4 regions of the Glaciecola sp. 1036 genome follow, and region 2 is predicted to be linked to each of the others. Evidence: predicted binding sites of a transcription regulator. Region 2 holds the regulator's gene; each other region holds the start of a gene.

Region 1 (2,209 bases), on a different contig from region 2:
CTGTGGCCACTAAAACCAAAATAAGGGGCAAAGTAGTATATGCTACAAACTTATACTAAGTTCTTCGCCAGGTATATCTAAATACAATGTAAGTTGTCGGCCTCGTCGTTGCACTACTAGTACCAAGGTATTTGAATTACGCATCATGCGTTGAATCTTTTTAAAATCTTCTTCCACAGTCACACTTAAACCATTTATGGTTTGCAACACATCATCAGGCTGTAAACCCGCTTGTTTAAACAGTTCAGGATTAATGCCTGGGGAGACTATCATACCGTCGGCAATGTATGGGGTCTCAGTTAAGGTCACAAAGTGCTCAACGATTTTAGGTCGAGTGCCAATTTCTGAAGGCGACATAGCAAGGAGTTCCTCGTAACTTTGCTGATCTTCCTCAATGAGCAAATTATCGCCGTTCAATGTTAATATGAACGACTTATTTTGGTAGCTAAGGGTAGCTGTTTCTTTATCTAGGGCATTGAATTCAATGTCGTAGCCAAACATCGAATCGCCCACAATATATTCGTCAAGCTGGCCGCCGGATTCAAATAAGCCTTTTTGCTCTTGTGCATTTATTCCCATTAACCTTATTGCGATTGGCAGGCCTTGCTCTTCTGTCACGGCTTTTGGTTGTTTATTGATCGAAGGTTTTAATTGTGGTTTGGGAATATAAGCAGGTGGAATTTTACTGGAACGTTCAGAATTTGAGTCCTTTGCGACTACTGTTTGTCTGTCATTTTTTATTATCAATGCATTATTGTCTTCACTATCTATGTGTAAAACGAAGATAGAGTAGGTAAATGAAATAATTAATAGAATGACCAATATCACCGTAAATGGATTACGCATGCTTTCTCCCTTAAATTCAGTCAACTATATCGGCAAATTTTTAAATTTTATAAATTTTCCTGACTAAAATTTTGAACGGTAAAAATTGAAATTAAAAAATGAACATACAAATGAATTTTGAATAAAAAAATGAACAAAAAATTTAATTTCGAATTATTCAAAATTTAATAAAGTGAAAGATAGATCAAAAATATATAATAAAAACAATGATATAAATTATATTTCAATATTGGCACACTAAGTGCAAAGAGGAGAGCAAGAACAAATCTTTTTGAAGTTGATTGGATTAAATTATGAAAAATGTAGTAAAGACCGCAATTTTTGCAGCAGCCATGGTTGGCGGAGCTTCTGTTTTGCTTTTGCAGCAAGATGAAACTCAAAATATCGCCGCGGCTATGTGGGGACATGAAAAGGACGGTGGTGAAGAAGTTGCTAAATCTTACATTTTACAAGGTAAGGACACGCAATACATCGCTTCTGTAGTATCTAGTGTTGGTGGCGATATCAGCCGCGAATTCCCAATCATTAATGCAGTGTCTGCGACATTAACTTCTGCGCAAGCATCTGAAATTAAATCTACAGCGGGTATTCGTATCCAAGACGACCGTACTGTAATGACTATGGGTAACCCAAATCAACAAAACCTTCCTTATTCCATCAACAATAATATTGCCGAGCAGGTAGGCGCTGACCGCTTACATGATATGTATTACCGCGGTTATGGTGTAACCGTTGCCGTTATTGACAGTGGTGCAAATTTAGGTGGCAATGAAGGTCAATATATATTTAGAAACTCTTATGGTTATCAAAAAGTGGCAGTTAAGTACGATGCAATATCAGGTAAAAAGAGCTACCGATATAATGACGACAAAAACGGCCACGGTACTCATGTAACCAGTATTATTGGTAGTGCGTTGCAAAGTGATACAGGCAAATTTAACGGGATAGCACCTGGTGCTTTTTTACTGCCTATCAAAGCTTTTAATGCAAGTGGTCAAAGTAGTTATTCAAAGGTGTTAGATGCGTTAAATTGGGTGTATGAAAACCGTTATCGCTATGCTATTCGCGTGGTAAATATGTCGCTTGGAACTGATCCAATGAGCCGTTATTGGGATGACCCTATCAACCAAGCTGTAATGCGTTTATGGGATGCAGGCATTGTTGTTGTGGCTTCTGCAGGCAACTCTGGTGATGATATGGGCATCACAGTACCGGGCAATAATCCTTATGTTATTACTGTAGGTGCGGCGGCTGATAACGAAACACCGTTTGATTTTAGCGATGACCGTATTGCGAGTTTCTCGGCTAAAGGCCCAACTTTTGATGGTTTTGTGAAACCTGACATAGTGGCGCCTGGTACGCA
Region 2 (2,209 bases):
AAAATAGTAATGAAACCTTCGTTACAGCTTAAATTCAGTCAGCAGCTCACCATGACGCCGCAATTGCAGCAGGCAATTAAGTTATTGCAGTTATCCACTTTGGATCTTCAACAAGAAATTCAAGAAGCATTAGAATCTAACCCGCTTTTAGAACTTACCGAACACAATCCCGAGCAAGACGGCAAACAACAGCTAGATAACAATATCGACAAAAATGTTGATAACAATGGAGAAAAGCTCACTGAATCAGCTTCTGCCAGGGAAGAAACCCTTGATAGCCATGATGCCCTAGAGAAAGGTGATATTCCTGATGATTTACCCGTGGATACTTCTTGGGATGAGTATTTAGGTTCTAGTTCGGCTCCTATCAAAATGGTGGGTTCAAATCCTGACGATGATTACGTATATCAAGGTGAAACCAGCGACTCCATTCAAGACCACCTGCTTTGGCAAATTGAAATGAGTCATTTTTCAGATAACGACAAAAGTATCGCTATCGCTATCATTGATTCCATTGACGAAGCTGGCTACCTCACCGTAAGTTGTGAAGAGATTTTAGAATCGTTAGACAACGAAGAAATTGAACTTGATGAAGTTGAATGTGTATTAAAACGCATTCAACACTGTGACCCTGTAGGCTCAGGTGCCAGAAACGTACAAGAATGTTTGCTGATACAGCTAAATCAATTTCCTGTGGACACACCTTGGTTGAAAGAAGCAAGAGACTTAATTCAAGAATATTCAGACTTGCTTGGTGGTAAAGACTATCGCACCTTAATGCGAAAAACTAAATTGAAAGAGGAGCAACTGCGTGAAGTTATGAAGTTGCTTAAAACGCTAAATCCGCGACCTGGTACAGCCATTTCAACCAAAGAACCAGAATATGTCATCCCTGATGTAAATGTGTACAAAAGCAAAGGCGTGTGGATGGTTGAATTAAACAACGACGCCCTTCCTGCCCTTTCGGTCAATGACACTTACGCCAGTTTAGCGAAAACCACAAAAAACCCAACTGAGTCTCAATTTATAAAATCCCACCTGCAAGAAGCAAAGTGGTTTATAAAAAGTTTAGAATCACGAAACGAAACCTTATTAAAAGTGTCACATTGTATAGTGACAAGACAAAAAGAGTTTTTCGAAAAGGGACCTGAAAAAATGGTGCCCATGGTACTCAACGATGTAGCAGAGATGGTGGATATGCATGAATCGACAATTTCACGTGTTACCACCCAGAAATATATGCATACACCTAGAGGTATTTTCGAACTGAAATATTTCTTCTCAAGTCATGTTGCAACGGACTCTGGCGAAAACGCCTCATCTACTGCAATTAGAGCTTTGATTAAGAAATTAGTGGCTGCAGAGCCTGCGGCTAAGCCACTGAGTGATAGCAAAATTGCGCAGTTGCTCGCAGAGCAAGGAATTCAAGTTGCTCGGCGAACCATTGCAAAATACCGGGAATCGTTAAACATTCCCCCATCAAACCAACGTAAGAGTCTGATCTAAGACTTATACAACAAAAGAGGGCCTAGCATTATGCAAATTAACCTAACTGGTCATCACGTTGAAATCACTGATTCTCTTCGTAATTATGTAGATACTAAGTTTGAAAAGTTGGAACGTCATTTTGATCACATCAATAATGTTCATGTGATTTTAAATGTGGAAAAGTTGAATCAAAAAGCAGAAGCCACGTTACACTTGAACGGTGGTCAAATATTTGCTGATTCAGAGCATACCGACATGTATGCAGCCATTGACTCGCTGATAGATAAATTGGATCGACAAGTCATCAAACACAAAGAGAAACTAAAACGCCACTAAGTGTTGTATGATAATTTCAGACATAATTTCACTTGACCGCACCAAATGTGCGGTTGAGTGCCAAAGCAAAAAACGAATTTTAGAAATCATCAGCGAGATTGCGGTAAAACAAAATCCCTCACTCGATCAAGTTGATGTGCTTAATAGTTTATTAAGCCGCGAAAAAATGGGCAGCACAGGCATTGGCAACGGCATTGCAATTCCTCATGGTCGCATAAGCGGAATCGACAATGTAATGGCCATTATTGTGACCAGTGATTCAGGCATAGACTTTGATGCTATCGATAATCGCCCGGTGGATATTTTCTTCGCTATTTTAGTCCCCAAGGAACAAGCCGAAAAACACCTCGCATCTTTAGCCGCTATTGCTAGAAAATTAGGTAAT
Region 3 (2,209 bases), on a different contig from region 2:
ATAGACATAGATGAAAAGGTTTCAAATTCGCCATCAAACTCTTTACTTAATTTGTCTATCATAGCTTTAAAATGTTGCCGTTTGTTGGCAAAGCTCTTAACCCAGTGTCCACCTTCCCAGACAGCGCCTTTGGGTTTTTTGGGTAAAAAGTCAATTGGCATGAGTACGGCTGCGCCATTTTCTACTATTAAAGGCCCTTTTAAACCTATCTCCGTCATCAACTGTTTCACTTCACTAGACGTTTTACTGGTGTTTGGAATAATAGGGATATTCAAAGACTGTAAAGCACTAATACAAGGTTTAGCGGCGTCAAACGAATAACTAAAATGATCGAGTAGTGTCCCATCCATATCTGTAAATATTAGTGGGATTTTATTTTTTGTTATTTTTTTATACATTGAGTAATACTTCTTTTCTCATCCAGCGAAAACACATAATCACAATCAGCCGGTAAATAATGTAAATTATGCTCAGTGATACGTTGGTAATACTGGATAAAGGTTTTTATTTCTTCATCCGTCATACCAATGTTGCCTGTAATACCAGAAGCCGCTAATTTTTGTTTGAGCTTGTGCTCTTGTTCTAAACGCCACGAGTACACGGTATTAAAACTAGGTGCTTTTAACATTACGAGTAAATCGAGCCGTGCAAAAATAGGCTCGTACTTTTGTAACAGTTGTTGATTCACATAGCCACGCCAACTACCGTCAGGATCATGTTCAGTTTCGAGCGGATTGACGGCAACAGATAAGGTATCATTTTCGGCGGATTTACTACCCACACACCATCCTTCAAATACAATAATATCTTTAGGTTCTTCTATTGGCGTCCAATCTTCTTCTGGATATAAATCGTCATTCGCTTTATCAAATTTGGGTATGATGCAACTTTGCCCTAAGGCTAGTTTATTTAATACTTTATTTAACATTACTGCATTATGAGTTCCTGGTACTCCGCGAGTGTGAAGCAGAGGGTGAACTTGTTCACTTAAGGCAGCGCGTATCTCTTTACTGAAATAAAAATCGTCGATGGAAAAGCCAACGCTTGATACTTTTTGGACTTGATTGAAATAGCCAACGAGAAAATCAGTTAATGTTGATTTTCCCGAACCTTGAGCACCATTTACGCCCACAAATAGTGGTCTTTTCGCCTTTTTATGGTGCGAAATAATGTCATCAGCGAGTGGTTTGAACCATTTTAGTGCGCTTTGCCAGTAACTGTTAGTAAGTTTGTGTTCTGACGTAAACTGCTCTTTAAACTGCGCCAATATTGAATCTTGCTCATCTTGCTGCATTCAGCTTTTACCTCTTGCGGCTTCATATACAACTATTTCAAGCTATTGTTTTGTCTTTTTAGGTTAACAACTACAGATATCGTGCCAGAAATCCAATTCACAATTCAAACGGACAACATAATTAGGCTGTCGCAATAAAAGTGGCTCTTCTTGGCGCTGGATAACCCTCAATGGTTTTCTTATGATCTTGAGGATCTAAAAAGTCTATTAGCGAATGGTTTGGCATCCATTCAGTCGTTCGTTGTTCTTCGATAGTAGTATCATTTTCATCTACTAGCCTGACATTGGAAAAACCAACTTTCTGTAACCACTTTATCATAGCTAAACTACTTGGAATGAAATACACATTGCCCATTTGCGCATATCTGTCACTTGGCAGTAGAACCGTCTGGTCATCACCTGCAATAACTAAGGTCTCTAATACTAGCTCGCCCCCTTTGACTAACTGCTGCTTAAGTTGTTTTAAAAATAGCAGAGGATCTAATCGGTGATACAGCACGCCCATAGAAAAAAGGGTATCAAATGCTTTGGTAGCGGGTAACTGTTCTATTCCTAATGGCAAAAAATGTACGTTGGCATTTGGTAGGTAACGCTTTACACAATGAAATTGGTAGAAAAATAAAGTGGTTGGGTCTATTCCTATGACTTGTTCTGCTTGCTCTTGATGCATACGCCAAAGGTGGTAACCACTCCCACAACCAACATCAAGGACACGCTTGTTTGCCAATGATTGAATATGTGGCAAGACTCTTTGCCATTTCCAATCTGAGCGCCATTCCGTGTCTATTTGAACACCAAAAAAGTTAAATGGTCCTTTTCGCCATGGCATAAATTGCTGCAATATAGCGCTGATCTTTTTCTTTTCATTGACGGTCAAAGTTTCTTCATCGCCAATCTGAATGGTATTTCCAATTT
Region 4 (2,209 bases), on a different contig from region 2:
GAATCTGACTTAAACCGGTCTCCACTATGCCTTCAAATTTAGCCACAGACCGAATAACCCGCATTTTCCCAGACTGTCCAAGCAAAACAGGTAAGGGTAAATCTCGATTACCAATTAACACTAAACTGCTCGCTATCCTGTTTAAGCAAGTAGTGGCTGTGAAAGGGTCATTAAGGCTAGGAGATAGAGCGCGAAGTGCAATTTCAACCATCTGATTGATGGCAAACTCAGGATCTTGCACAGGGGTTCTATTCCCTCCCACAATAAAAGCGTTCGATAGCTTGTCTTGCAAGTCATCACTATTGTGAGAATTGCCAAGGTGTTTTTGTTCTGTGTAGAAATGTGCAATATCATGTCCACTGCACACATATTGGCCAGGTTTAACATGAATAACGACTAACAGGTCTAATTCTTCTGCGCACCCATTAATTGCATCATAGTCGATACCCTGTACATATCCGTCTGAAGACGCTTTGATTGTGCAATCCACAAGTGAATATTCTGATAAAGAATACGCCTCTCTTTGATCGCTGGTGTCATTGGGAAAGATACGTTCAATATCTTCACAAAGCTTTTGCCAACAGGCACTAATCACATTTTCCGCTTGAATTGCGTTGGCCACATGATGAATTAAAAATATGATGGTAATTAATACAGCGATACTAATGCCAAAGGATAAAAGTAGACCAACGCCTGGCACATATTCTTCGACATCTTGATCTCGGATAAATCCAAGTAATATGAAACAAAAAGCAAAACTCGATACTAAAATCCCTAAAGAGACTTGAGTGTTTTTGTCTTGCATAAAATTGCGGATCAGCCTGGCCCCGAATTGTTTCGACGCTAATGTGAGGGTCACAATGATCATTGAAAAAGCGATACCCGTGACTGAAATGATAGCCCCTGACAATGAAGACAACATAGCTCTAGCATTGTCTGGCCCTATGCTATACATCCAAGATAACACCGGCAGTTCTGTGACGCCTTGAACCGAATCTAGAAACCGAACCACAAATACCATGGCGATTGCGGTAAATAAAAATGTAAAAGGAATCGCCCAGAAATTTGTGCTTAGGTTTTCTAAGACTTTAAAAAGTTTAGGCTTAGATATCTGCATGGGATAAAAAGACAAAAAAGCCCTTTGCATTCATGCAAAGGGCTATGGTGATTACTATTCGCTGTCGGCTGCGTCTTGAATTTCTTCACCTGCTGATTCTATATCTTGTCCCATACCATCGACGGTAGCACAAGCGGACAAAAGCGTTGCGAAAATAGCGAAGAAAGCCAATTTTAATTTTACATAGAATGAATTTCTCATGATGTTCTCCATGACAATTTTTTAAATTAATCTTTTGTGGTTCATGGAAAGCTAAAATAATGCCAATAGTTAAATTATTGATTTAATTGTATATTTTTAAATTTATTAAAACAGATTAGGAATATTATTCACTATAGACAGAAAAATTTTCCAAATGAAAGTTGCCTGTGGATAAGATGCTAATAACCTTGTTCATAATTCAAGGACAGGATCTGAATAAAAAATTATGTTTTTTTCGCTGTGGATAACTAGGGTGGTTATACATAAGATTTCAGCCAGATATACCAGATTTATACATGGATTATGATCGCTGTAACGATATGAAAAATAATATAAAAAATGAGTTTTCCACAGAAACCCTTGTGCTTAATAAGAATAATAATAGAGATCTATATAAAGAGATCTTTTTATATTTAAAATCGAGGTAATTTTAACCAAGGTGAAAAACTCGATAAAAAAACGCCTATTGTTCAATTAATAATCATTTAAAATAAGCGCAGACTCATATACACTATGCGCCCTTTTTTGAGGGTGTCGATAATTTCTATTAATGAGAGTAACCAATGTTTTTCCAAAAAGACTTTGACGTAATTGTTGTAGGTGGTGGTCATGCAGGTACTGAAGCTGCTCTCGCGGCTGCGCGAATGGGTGCGGATACTCTATTATTGACTCACAGTATTGAGACTCTTGGGCAAATGTCATGTAATCCAGCTATCGGAGGCATTGGTAAAGGACATTTGGTCAAAGAAATTGATGCCTTAGGTGGTGCAATGGCAAAGGCCATTGATAAAGCTGGCATTCAATTTCGTACCTTAAATTCATCCAAAGGCCCTGCGGTAAGAGCTACTCGTGCTCAAGCCGATAGATCTTTGTATCGTATAGCTATACGGC

What was found. The regulator sigma-54, encoded in region 2, starts transcription at its own class of promoters, with help from an activator protein. The targets are predictions, from matches to a motif close to GTTGGCACGNNNNTNGNNT.
Region 1: a site for sigma-54 is predicted at 1,075-1,093, ahead of ACNKW3_RS12235 (S8 family peptidase). Genes of this name have one in related genera too.
Region 3: a site for sigma-54 is predicted at 1,365-1,383, ahead of ACNKW3_RS00655 (kinase). Genes of this name have one in related genera too.
Region 4: a site for sigma-54 is predicted at 1,367-1,385, ahead of ACNKW3_RS18690 (entericidin A/B family lipoprotein). Genes of this name have one in related genera too.

What each region holds. Positions count from the first base shown of each region.
Region 1 is NZ_JBLWFH010000007.1:194,449-196,657, reverse strand. Features, by position in the region: gene ACNKW3_RS12240 (hypothetical protein) at 43-846, opposite strand; gene ACNKW3_RS12235 (S8 family peptidase) at 1,140-2,209, shown strand, end outside.
Region 2 is NZ_JBLWFH010000004.1:262,907-265,115, forward strand. Features, by position in the region: gene ACNKW3_RS08405 (RNA polymerase factor sigma-54) at 10-1,506, shown strand; gene hpf (ribosome hibernation promoting factor) at 1,537-1,824, shown strand; gene ptsN (PTS IIA-like nitrogen regulatory protein PtsN) at 1,832-2,209, shown strand, end outside.
Region 3 is NZ_JBLWFH010000001.1:135,450-137,658, reverse strand. Features, by position in the region: gene ACNKW3_RS00660 (HAD-IIB family hydrolase) at 1-398, opposite strand, end outside; gene ACNKW3_RS00655 (kinase) at 383-1,294, opposite strand; gene cmoB (tRNA 5-methoxyuridine(34)/uridine 5-oxyacetic acid(34) synthase CmoB) at 1,416-2,209, opposite strand, start outside.
Region 4 is NZ_JBLWFH010000020.1:35,215-37,423, reverse strand. Features, by position in the region: gene ACNKW3_RS18695 (DUF2254 domain-containing protein) at 1-1,132, opposite strand, end outside; gene ACNKW3_RS18690 (entericidin A/B family lipoprotein) at 1,172-1,318, opposite strand; gene mnmG (tRNA uridine-5-carboxymethylaminomethyl(34) synthesis enzyme MnmG) at 1,882-2,209, shown strand, end outside.